Linked DNA regions of Thiorhodovibrio winogradskyi. The protein of the gene in region 1 binds, or shares a complex with, the protein of each later gene. Links are inferred from orthologs where the notes say so. Each region holds a gene or a part of one and is shown on either strand. Other genes may lie near its edges. The genes, in order: pnp and rne.

Evidence for each region.
Region 2: the proteins of pnp (region 1) and rne are in contact, whole or in part, in a cryo-EM structure (PDB 9QH0), measured with the Escherichia coli proteins. The link is inferred for Thiorhodovibrio winogradskyi from one-to-one orthologs.

Annotation. Positions count from the first base shown.
Region 1 is NZ_CP121472.1:1,269,315-1,275,110, reverse strand. What follows is about bases 2,845-5,796. They hold pnp (polyribonucleotide nucleotidyltransferase), read right to left. Parts: upstream 5,399-5,796; coding sequence 3,290-5,398; downstream 2,845-3,289. Other genes in these bases: rpsO (30S ribosomal protein S15), read right to left, coding at 5,587-5,796; Thiowin_RS05825 (alpha/beta hydrolase), read right to left, coding at 2,845-3,227. In the rest of the region: Thiowin_RS05835 (hypothetical protein), read left to right, coding at 1-990; Thiowin_RS05830 (PilZ domain-containing protein), read left to right, coding at 1,293-1,577; more of Thiowin_RS05825, read right to left, coding at 1,626-2,844. UniProt on the Escherichia coli protein: Involved in mRNA degradation. Catalyzes the phosphorolysis of single-stranded polyribonucleotides processively in the 3'- to 5'-direction. Also involved, along with RNase II, in tRNA processing.
Region 2 is NZ_CP121472.1:2,013,873-2,020,224, forward strand. Bases 1,020-4,527 are described here. They hold rne (ribonuclease E), read right to left. Parts: upstream 4,196-4,527; coding sequence 1,220-4,195; downstream 1,020-1,219. Other genes in these bases: Thiowin_RS09000 (sulfotransferase), read right to left, coding at 1,020-1,206. Also shown: Thiowin_RS08995 (glycosyltransferase), read right to left, coding at 1-10; more of Thiowin_RS09000, read right to left, coding at 4-1,019; Thiowin_RS09010 (RluA family pseudouridine synthase), read left to right, coding at 4,887-5,873; Thiowin_RS09015 (HAD-IA family hydrolase), read left to right, coding at 5,986-6,352. UniProt on the Escherichia coli protein: Endoribonuclease that plays a central role in RNA processing and decay. Required for the maturation of 5S and 16S rRNAs and the majority of tRNAs. Also involved in the degradation of most mRNAs.

The DNA.
Region 1 (5,796 bases):
CAGGCCCGCATTGCCAGCCTGGCCGATAACCTAGAGCTATCGCTCACCGCCCAAGCCACGCAACCTAAGAAAAGTGTTGCTGCAGTGTCAAGTAACACGAAAGAGACCGATATCAGCGATGAGGACAAGCTTAAGCTTTCGTTACTCACAAAGATGATTGAATCCATCACTGGCAAAAAGCTCAAACTGGCGCCACCGGGAGACTTTGCCAAAAAGATGGAAGAGGCCAGGGGCCAAGCCGAGGCCACGGCCACTGAGTTAAACAGCCTTCACGCTAGGGCCACTGCAGCCTCACCTCAAAGCAGTGGCAATGAAAGCGCCGGCTTCGGCATTGAGTACGATTCCTATGAGCGTCATTACGAGTCAGAATCCACCAGCTTCTCCGCTCAAGGACAAGTCATGACCGCCGACGGCCAAACCATTGATATTTCTGTCGAGCTCAACATGAGTCGCGAGTTTCTGCGCGAGCAATCTGTGAGTATCCGCGCCGGCGATGCCGTCCTCAAGGATCCCCTTGTGTTGAATTTTGGCGGGAACGCCGCCGAGTTAACAACAACCCGCTTTGAGTTCGATATCGATTCCAATGGGCGCCCCGAGCAAATCGCCTTTGTCGGCCCGGACAGCGGCTTTCTCGCGCTGGATCGCAACCAAGACGGCAAAATCAATAACGGCTCGGAACTTTTCGGCCCAACCACCGGCGAAGGCTTCGCTGAACTCTCTGAGCACGACGATGATGGCAATGGCTGGATCGACGAAAACGACATTGTGTATAATAATCTACGAATTTGGTCAAAAACAGCAGAGGGTGAAGATCAACTTGTCGGGCTTGGTGAGCGCGGCGTTGGTGCTATCTACCTCGGAAATGTGACCAGCCCCTTTGCATTGAAAGATCAGGACAACGCGCTGCTTGGACAAATTCGCTCATCAGGGGTCTTCCTGTCCGACAAGGGTTCACCCGGCACTGTGCAACAGATCGATCTCGCGGTCTGATCCTCCTAATAGCCTTTCCCGCAGTCACCCTGCAGGACAGTCCAAACATCCGCCCAGTCATCCGACCAGTCATCCGCCTACACAGAACACCCGGCTCCAGCCCCCGGCTGACCGGGTGCGCCCTTTGGCGCCTTGCGCAAAACAATCCCTGTGCCACCCTGCCCCTTCGGCTTGGTTTGCGGGTATCATTGTCTCGGATCGGCAACCAATGGCCAGTCTGACTTACCGGTCACACGATTGTTTTAGCCCAGATCGGCGCGCGCCCGATCTGGATGCATCGAATTGAAATAGAGGACAGCTCCATGATGCAATACGACGACCGCCGCGGCTTCATGCGCCTTTCAACTGAAACCAGCGCCAGCATTACCCATCTCGGCAACCAATCTACGGCGGAAGTCAAATTGGTGAATCTCAGCGCCGGAGGCTGTAGTTTCTATACCGGCATTCCGCTCGCGGCGGATGACAAACTTGAGTTTGTTGTACATGGCGCAACTGACAGCATTGATCCACTGACAAAGCGCGGCCATGTCGTGCGCATCACAAAGGGTGAACAAGGCAAGCTCGTGGCCTTTGAGTTCGAGGATTAATTTCCGCGCCCGGCGCCTGCTAGCGCCGGGTTTGTTCTATTACTTTCCTCAAGCGACCACAGGAAAAGTCGCCGTGACCGTCAGTGCAAAGACACAGGCACTCGCAGCCGCACCAAGAAAAGGCTGCCACGTGCGGCGATAGGATAAAAACCCCAGCCAGCCGTAGACAAAAAACAGCAGTAAAATCGCTGGGACAATGATTACCAGGAAAAACAGTTCGTTTAGATTCAGTGCCACAGCGAGTACTAGAGAAAGCAGAAACAGCACTTTGGTAAAGAGCCCCGCCCCGCGCGCGCCCATTTGTCCATGCACCAGCCAGGCATCCGCGCTTGCGTATAGAAAACTGCCAACCAATAGCACCATCAAGCTCGGTAAACGCTCAAGTGGTGGAAAAAAACTTGCCACAAAGGCATCTGTTGGCCAGCCGAACCCGCCTATGGCATAGATGAGCCACACAGCGGAACCCATCATTAACACAACTGGCGTACTTGCGCGCGACGCCCGGGCCACCTCTGACCACTCCGGCAGAGCGCCGATCAGCGCCAAGGCACCCCATGTCACCAAGCCATAAAGGAGAAAATGCAGCGCCAGGTAATCGCCGATCAGCAGTGGCAAAAAGTCACTCGGCATTGGCCAAAGTAACAATGGAGTCAAGACCGCGGGACCCAGACCGGCAATGATCAGCTTGCGCCAACGCAAGCCCGCGCCCAAGGGCCGACTTGCCATCGGCGGCAACAGCAGCGACAGCGGCCAGGCCAGTAAACCAAGGCCGGCGTAAAGCCAGCCCAACCCCACACCCGCGGTCAGTATGGGACGCGCGGGAGGCTGATCAGGCGCGCGGCGACCAAAACTCACATCCAGCCAGTCGAGCGCCTCCCGCTGAGACTGACCGTTAAAAAGCACGCCGATGTGTTCCACTCCATTGGCAATGACCAAACGACGCGCCCCGCCGTCGCGGGGGTCGCCGTAAGTAGTTTCAGCTTTAGCACCCGAGGGAGCGACCTCCGCCATGGCCTGGCGCCCCTGTTGCTGGATCATTTCGGGCTCATAGGCGCCATAGACGAAGAGCAGATTGGGTGCGAAGTCCGCGTCAACAGGCTCGGACAGATAGGGCGAGACGGCCACGATAGCTGACACCGCTGGGTGCTCGCTGGCATAACGCACCAACACATCCCCAGCCATCGAGTGGCCTAGCAAGGCGAGCCCCGCATTGGGATTTTGCCCTTGCGCGAAGGCAACGGCCCCGCTCAGGGCATCGAGCAACGAGGTTAAGCGCTCCGGAGACCCCAGATTTCCGCCAAGCGGTGCCCGATGGTCGCCGTGACCAGGAAAATCCAAGCTCACCACCACATAGCCGTTACGCGCCAGGTTCAACGCAAAGGAGCGCATCAGCTGATGTGAACCAGCAAAGCCGTGCGCGATAACGACTGTCGGTTGGGCCGTGCTTTGGGATGAAGCATCCAGTTGCGGCAGGTAAAGCATCAGGGGCAAGTCCCCAAGACGCTCAGAGGAAACATCTACCCCAGCTGCCATGCCGTGCAGCAACAAACCGCCATGGATGAGCGCGGCCAAACCCAGCAACAGCGGCAGCCAGTGCCAGGGCCGCCAGAGCGGACGAACTGGTTGCTGGCTAGATGGAGTCGCGCTCAAGGTTCCTGTAAACGCGGAACCAGCCGCCCTAAACACCTGGAAAGTCGCCGGAGCACTGCCCACTACTCAACCGGTGCCGCGCGTTCCTCGTCGGTCAGCGCCTTCATGCTCAGACGAATGCGGCCCTGCTTGTCGACCTCCAGCACCTTGACCCGCACATGGTCGCCCTCGGAGAGCTTGTCGCTGACGCTCTGCACCCGCTCTTCGCAGATCTGGGAGATGTGCACCAGGCCATCGCGTCCCGGCAGGATGGTCACAAAGGCGCCAAAGTCCATCAAACGCGCGACCTTGCCTTCGTAGATCTTGCCGACCTCGACATCGGCGGTAATCAGGCGGACACGCTTTTTCGCCTCTTCGCCGGCGGATTTCTGCACCGAGAAAATCTTGACCACGCCCTCGTCATTGATGTCGATGGTGGCTCCGGTTTCCTCGGTGATGGCGCGGATGGTGGAGCCGCCCTTGCCGATGACATCGCGGATTTTTTCCGGATGGATCTTGAACTCAATGATGCGCGGCGCATGCTCGGACATCTCGGAGCGATGGTGGTCAATGACCTTGTTCATCTCGCCGAGAATGTGCATGCGCCCATCCTTGGCTTGGGCCAGCGCCTGTTGCATGATCTCGCGGGTAATGCCCTCGATCTTGATATCCATTTGCAGGGCATTGATGCCCTCGGCGGTGCCGGCCACCTTGAAGTCCATGTCGCCGAGATGATCCTCGTCGCCCATGATGTCGGTCAGCACGGCGAAGTCCGTTCCTTCCTTGATCAGCCCCATGGCCACGCCAGCCACGGAGCCTTTCACGGGCACGCCCGCGTCCATCAGCGACAAACTGGTGCCGCAAACGCTGGCCATGGAGCTGGAGCCATTGGACTCGGTAATCTCCGAGACCACCCGCACCGAGTAGGGAAATTCCTCGATGCTGGGCATGGCCGCCAGCACGCCGCGCTTGGCCAGACGTCCATGGCCAATCTCGCGCCGCTTGGGGCTGCCGACCCGGCCGGTCTCGCCCACGCAGAAAGGCGGAAAATTATAGTGCAGCATGAAGGCTTCGCGCCGCTCGCCATCTAGAGCGTCGATAATCTGCGAATCACGCTCGGTTCCAAGGGTGGTCACCACCAGCGCCTGGGTCTCGCCGCGGGTGAAGAGCGCCGAGCCATGGGTGCGTGGCAACACGCCGGTGCGAATACTGATCGGCCGCACGGTCTTGGTGTCACGCCCGTCAATGCGCGGCTCGCCACGCAGAATGCGCCCGCGCACGATTGCTTTCTCGAGCTTCTCAAGCGCGGCATAGACCAATGGCTGCGGCCACTTTTCATCCTCTCCGCACAACTCGGCATAGACGGCGTTGCGCACCTGATCGAGCGCGCGGTAGCGTTCCATCTTGTCCTTGATGCGATAGGCCTCGCCCAGGCCATCGGCGGCCTGGGCCGCGACCGCTTGCGCCAGCTCGGGATCGGTCGCCGCCGGGGTCCACTCCAAGGGTGGCTTATTGACCTCGGCAGCCAGTTCCTTGATGGTCTGGATAACAACTTGCATCTGCTCATGACCAAAGAGCACAGCCCCGAGCATGACATCCTCGGACAGGCCGCGCGCCTCGGACTCCACCATCAGCACGGCTTGTTCGGTGCCGGCAACCACCAGATCGAGATCGCTGTCCGGCGTCAGGCCGATCATGGCCGGATTCAGCAGGTATTCCCCATTCTTGTAGCCGACGCGCGCGGCACCGATGGGTCCATTGAAGGGCGCGCCAGAGATGGCCAGCGCGGCAGAGGCACCGATGAGTGCGGGAACCTCGGGATTGACCGCCGGATTGAGCGATTTGACCGTGGCGATCACTTGCACCTCACGACCAAAGCCAGCGGAGAACAATGGGCGGATAGGACGGTCGATCAGGCGCGAGGTCAGAATCTCGGCCTCGCTCGGGCGACCTTCACGCCGAAAAAAGCCGCCTGGGATGCGCCCGGCGGCATAGGTTTTTTCCTGATAATCGACGGTCAGCGGCAGAAAGTCTTTTTCAACAGTCGCACGTTTGTCGATCACCACGGTGACCAGCACCACGGTGTCATTCATATTGACCATGACGGCGCCATCGGCCTGACGGGCGATTTCGCCGGTTTCGAGGGTGACGGTCTGATCGCCGTACTGGAAGGACTTGATGATATGAGTCACAGGAAAAAAGCCTCGTTAAGGTCTGAAAGGGGGCTGACTGCGCACCGGCGGCTGCCATGCCGGTAACAACTCGACAATAAGGGATCGGCCATAAGGACCCGGCAACAAGGGCCCGGCAATCACGGGCCAGCGCGGCACGCCGGCCCGCGCTCGCGGGGCTTGGGGCCGGCACCAAGGATGACGCGCCATTAACGACGCAGGCCGAGCGTTTGGATCAGTGCACGATACCGGTCGACGTCCTTTCTTTTCAAATAATCCAGCAGCTTGCGTCTGGAGTTGACCATGCGAACCAGACCACGGCGGGAATGGTGATCATGTTTGTGCTCGTTGAAATGCCCGGTCAACTGCTTGATGCGCGCCGTGAGCAGGGCCACCTGCACCTCGGGCGAGCCGGTATC
Region 2 (6,352 bases), 750 kb from region 1 along the record:
ATTTCAGCATGGGACTGCGTCTGTTGCTGGCGGCGGGAGAACAGCGGCCAAATGAGGGTTGGCACGGACATCGGCAAAGGCGCGGGCAAGCTCGGCCGCATCCAGCCCAAAGTGGGCGAGTGCATAATTGTGGCCGCTGCGGTAGTGCCGACTGGCCTCTGATTCCTGCGCAAGGATGGCGGCGAAGCCATCCGAGAGCGGGAGTCCCAGCTGCCGGTAGGCGTCGGACAGGGTGCTGTCGAGCGTCTCGCGCAGGGCTTTCATGCTCACCCAGACACAGCGCTCGGGCGGTGTTGATCCCAATTGGGCCGCCAAGTTCAGGTAATAAAACCGCAGTTGCTCGATGAATTGATCCCGCACCCAAGGACTGCGCGCGGGCGTGCCGAAGAATGCCAGACCTGACCCGATGGAGCTGAGTTGCGAGGGCAGGGTGCGCTCGGGTTCGCGCAGACAAATCAAAAAGCGGGCGTCGGTAAAGGTGCGGCTGAGTCCGCCGGCCAGGGGCGCGAAGGCCGCGTTCTTGGACAACAGGCGCTTGTCCGGCCCGTGAACGTAGAGATGCTTCTGCAAGCAACGGCGGTAATAGGCGAGTATCGCCTGCTGTTCGTCGACTGGAATGCGGCGGTCAAATTGACCCATGTCCCACAGACGCTCATGGAAGGGGAAGGGCAGGACCAGGATAAAGCAGGAGAGAATCGGTAGCAGGGCGAAATAATCTTCCTCTGGTGCATTGAGTGTCATGGGGTGAACATCGTCCATGGCGGCGAAGCCATGTTGTTCCAGCCACCCCAGCGCGCGGGCCAGATAACCGCCCAGGGAGCGGTCGAGTCGCGCCAGCCCAAGCCAGAACTTGCGTGCGCTCACGGAGAGCGCGAACAGGCTTTCCCAGGTGCTGAAGGTAGTGAATTGCGCATCCCGCGCCAGAACTCGATGCAGATTGGTGGTGCCGCTGCGCGGTACGCCCAGCACGAACAGAGGTTCGCGGATGGGTATCTTGCGGTAGCCGCGAAAGAAGATCTCATCGAGCAGAAAGCCTAGCCAGTGAATAGCGAGTACCAGCGCGAGAAAGGGGAGAAACCCGATCATCACCAGGCGGCGGCGCAGTCGCAGCCAGGCCGAGCCCCCGTCGATGGCCGGATGGCGGCCGAAGCTCTGGATAGCCAGGCTGGCGAAGCGCTTCGCTGTGAGAAAAAAGAGCTTTAACATCGAATGAAGATGTTCAGGGTGTTTCCTTGTCAGGCGGATTGTCAGCGGATGGCCGCTCGGGCTCCTTGGCTGGCGAGCGTTCCTGAGGCAGGGCCTCGGATTGAGGATGCGTCTGTGCTGACGGAGCTGACGGAGCTGACGGAGCTGGTTGCTGAACTGGAGTCTGAGTTGGGAGCAGTTCCGGGCTGCTAACAGCTTCGCCAGCGCGGGGCTCCTGGTGCTCGGATCCGGTTGCCGATGGCTCGGTCGAGGTGCCAGGCCTGGCTGATTGTGCAGGCGAGGACTCGTTGTCCATCGGTGGTCTTGATTCTGACGCGGGCGGCGGAGACTCGGCCTTGGTGAGCGGTGGAGGTTCCGCTCGGGAAGCTTCCATGGGGGGACGTTCCATGGAGGGTGGCTTCGTGGGGAATGGCTCCAGGAATCTGTCTTTCATTGCCGGCTCGGCGGCGAATGGCGCCGGCTGATGAATCGCCGTTGGCTGGGGTTCTGCCTGCACCGGAACCGCTCTGGGGTCTTCTGTTTCCGCCGTACCCTGAGCGCCAGACGCTGCCGCTGCTGTGCCATCCTGCGCGGGTTTGGCGTCGCCGTTCGTGGCCGGCTGAGAACTCGGCTTGCGTCTGTTACGCCCGCCACGGCGCCGGCGGCTGGAGCGCGGCCGCGGCGGCGCATCGCCCTCGCCTGCTTGGCTGTCGCTGTCGGGCGGGACGTTCTGATCGCCATGGGATGATTGATCGGCGGATCTGTCCGCCTCAGCACCCTGGGAGCCAGAATCCGCCGCGGCCATGTCGGGCGCGCGCGGTGCGCCGACGTACCCTTGATCCGGACTCCAGTGGTTGGCTCTGTCCGCCACGCCCGGATTCGCACTGGGATGTTCCTCGGGCGCTGCGCCTGCTTCCGTCTGCCTATTGGTGTTGGCCTCGCTGGAGGCGGATCTTTTGCCGCGGCCGCGGCCGCCGCGGCGACTGGAGCGCGAGCGCTCGGATCTTGGCGCTGACTCGCCGCCCGTCTGTTCGGTGCCTGGTCGGCTGTCAGTGCTGCTGTCGGACGAGCCGTCAGTGACGGCCGCTGGGATGTCAGTGGTTGCGGCAGCCTGTGCTCTGCTGCTTGGGCGATCTTGACGCTGGCCGTTCGGTGCGCGGCGCGGTGAACGGCCACGAGACGCAGCGCTCTCGCTCGCGAGCGCGGGTTCCTCGCGCGGTGCCGCGGATGCGGGCTTGGATGCCGACGCTTGAGATTGCGTGGTCTGGTCGTTACCGGCCGAGAAGAAGGTGACCCAAAGACGCTTGAGCAAATTCTCATTGCGTTCATGGGTGGCGGCGGCCGCGGCGCCCGGGTGGCGCTGTTCGGCTTGCGCCGTCTCGCTGCGATGCGGTGCCGGCATGGAGGGCGCGAGCTGCTTGACGGCGGGCTCGTCGGCGGGACGGCTGGTGGTGGCTAGCGAATGGCTGTCCTCGGCGGTCAGATCCTCGGCGAGTTCGTAGCTGACGGCATCGTCGCTGCCGGATTTGACCACGTCCTGGCTGCGAATGCGCTCAATGCGGTACTCGGGCGTTTCGATGCTCTTGTTGGGAACCAGCAGAATCTCAACCTGGTGGCGGTCTTCGATGGTGAGAACGGCGCGGCGTTTCTCGTTGAGTAGATAGGTCGCGACCGGGATGGGCAGGTGCGCGAGGATACGCGCGGTGCTGTCCTTCATCGCCTCTTCCTCGACGATGCGCAGCACCGAGAGCGCGAGAGATTCGACTCCGCGAATGGTGCCCTGGCCCTTGCAGCGCGGGCAGACAATCTGGCTCGATTCCCCAAGGGATGGTCGCAGACGCTGGCGTGACATCTCCAGCAGGCCAAAGCGCGAGATGCGCGAGGTTTGCACCCGGGCACGGTCTTGCTTGAGGGCGTCGCGCAGGCGGTTTTCAACCTCGCGTTGGTTCTTGGCCGGCGTCATGTCGATAAAATCGATCACGAACAACCCACCCAGGTCGCGCAGGCGCAGTTGCCGGGCGATTTCGTCGGCGGCTTCGAGGTTGGTGTTGAGAGCGGTTTCCTCAATGTCCGCGCCCTTGGTGGCGCGCGCCGAGTTGATGTCGATGGAGGTCAGCGCCTCGCCGTGGTCGATGACCAGCGAGCCGCCCGAGGGCAGGCGGACTTCACGTTGGAAGGCGGATTCAATCTGGCTTTCGATCTGGTAGCGGGTGAAGAGTGGGACTTCGTCCTGATAAAGCCTGAGTTTCTTCAGGTTGTGTGGCATGACCGAGCGCACGAAGGCCTGCGCCTTCTCGTACATTTTGGGATCATCCACCACGATCTCGCCAATGTCCGCGCGTAAATGATCGCGGATGGAGCGAATGATCACATCGCTTTCCTGGTAGATCAGGAAAGGCGCCTTGCGCTCCTCGCTGGAGGCCTTGATGGCGTCCCAAAGCTGGGTCAGGTAGTCGAGATCCCACTGAAGTTCCTCTGCGTTCTTGCCCACGCCAGCGGTGCGCACGATTAGCCCGGTATCCTCGGGGATGTCGAGCAGACTCAGGGCCTCGCGCAGCTCGGTGCGATCCGCGCCCTCAATGCGACGCGACACGCCGCCGGCGCGCGGATTGTTTGGCATCAGCACCAGATAGCGCCCGGCAAGGGAGATAAAGGTGGTCAGGGCCGCGCCCTTGTTGCCCCGTTCTTCCTTGTCGATCTGGACCACCACCTCTTGGCCCTCGCGGATCAATCCGCGAATATTGTTTTTGGTGCCAGGCTTGGCCGGATCGCCCTCGAAATAGCCGCGAGCGATCTCTTTCAGCGGCAGGAAGCCGTGGCGCTCGCTGCCGTAGTCAACGAAGGCTGCCTCCAGGCTGGGTTCTACTCGGGTGATGGTTCCTTTGTAGATATTGGCTTTTTTTTGTTCGCGACCGGGAGACTCGATATCAAGGTTGAACAGTTGTTGACCATCGACGATGGCCACGCGCAACTCTTCGGGCTGAGTTGCGTTGATCAGCATTCTTTTCATTGTTGGTGAAATCTCTTGGACAGCGCGCACTGGCGGCTGTGAACAGACCCCATGATGGGTCTGTTCGTGGCAAGCCAGTACAGGCCCCGGGCGGGAGCGGGGCCTGGCGGCGATGGTGTCCGGGCAAGGTGGCGGCGCGACGGCTTGTGGCCTCGCGCGCGCTCATCACTGATCCGGCCATGCATCGACACTGTTGCGCGCGGCAGGTTGTTATCCTTTGGTCCGCAAGCTCCGCCAGAGCCCGCGGATCAATCCTGGTTGCGCACCCCCGGTGGGGTCGCGCCTGATTGTTCTGCTACCACCCGAGCCTGCTTGGTTCGGGTGTCATTGCGGCGAGTTGGTTAGCACTGCATCTCGGCGACCCGGAGAATGAAACAGATGTTTCACCGCAACGGGATCTTGACCGGTCGTTTTCTCGCGCGCTGTCGGACGAGCCGAGCTTCAGGGGCAACCCTGAAGATAACGAGCATCCGACAGTGGCCTTCAGCCTACAATGGCGGGATGCCAGCTCCAATTCCGACATTAACTGTCAGGTTAGCAGTGCCGCAAACTTTTATCGGCTGGCACAGCGAATGGACCCCAACAGGTCGCAATCCTTCGATAGCGATCAGTCAAGATAGCAGCGAAACACCCATTGAGCAAACAAAAACCCATCCGGAAACCCGTCCAAAAACCTAAGCAACCCCGGCGGATGCCGTCCGTCGAGCCGCCAGTAAGTCCAGTCAACCAGGACGCAGGCGGAGTCCGCTACCTTGAGATCGGGGCGGATCACCAGGGGCAGCGCATCGACAATTTTTTGCTCGCACACCTTAAAGGTGTGCCGCGTAGCCTGATTTATCGCATAGTAAGAAGCGGAGAAGTGCGGGTTAACCGTTGCCGTGTCAAGCCATCAACCCGGCTCGAGGCGGGAGACTCCCTGCGCTTGCCGCCGCTGCGTCTCAACCCGGCGGCGCCCGCGGCGGCGCCAACGGCAGGATTGCAGGCACGCCTGTCGGATGCGGTGCTCTATGAAGATGAGGGCCTGATTCTGATTGATAAACCCGCCGGGCTCGCGGTGCATGGCGGTAGCGGGTTGAGTCTAGGACTGATCGAAGCACTGCGGGCCATGCGGCCGACGCAGTCGCTCGAACTGGTGCATCGGCTTGATCGCGAGACCTCGGGTTGTTTGCTGATTAGTAAAAAAACCGCGACCTTGCGCTGGCTGCATCGGCAATTGCGCGAGGGACAGGTACGCAAAAAGTACCAGGCCTTGCTGGTGGGTGGCTTGCCGCGTGAGCGGGTCGAAGTGCGTGCACCCCTGCGCAAGAACCTGCTGCGCGGTGGCGAACGGGTGGTCCGGGTCGATCATGCCGAGGGCAAGGCGGCGTGGACCGGATTTCTCCGGGTGGAAGCGTTCGCGGGCTGTACTCTGGTGAATGTCAGGCTGGAGACCGGGCGGACGCATCAAATCCGCGTGCATGCGGCCCATCTTGGAGCAGCTGTTGCCGGTGACGATAAATATGGCGATGCCACGGACAATCAGCGCCTGAGCAGTCTGGGCCTGAATCGCTTATTCTTGCATGCCGCCGAACTTGGCTTTCGCCCGCATCCAGAGGCGGACCCCCTGGTGGTGCGCGCTCCGTTGCCTGAGGATTTGCAGCAGGTATTGCAGAGGCTGAGACACCAGGCGGGCGTTTGAACCTTGGAAGTGGAGGGATTGGCCGCTGGTGACCGCCAGGCCATGGATTCACGCAGAAGACCAAAGGACCGCCAATGACTCACTGCATCACCCATAATCGCAAACCCATCACATGCAAGTTGAACTGATCATTTTCGACTGGGACGGCACCCTGATGGATTCGGCCGCGCGCATTGTCAACTGCATGACCGCGGCTTTTGTCGAGCAGGATGTCCAGCCGCCAGCGCCTGAGTTGATGCGTGACCAGATCGGGCTTGGGCTTGAGGAGGCCATGCAGACGCTCTGTCCGCGGGCACGCCCCGAACTCATCAGCCGGCTGATAGAGGCTTATCGCAACCGCTTTCTTGGCGAGGATCCCACCCCAACGCTATTGTTTGATCGCGCCGCCGAGGTGGTGCGCGCGCTCCACCAGCAGGGGCTGCTGCTCGCGGTTGCGACCGGCAAGAGTCGCCGCGGGCTTGATCGGGCGCTGGTGCAGT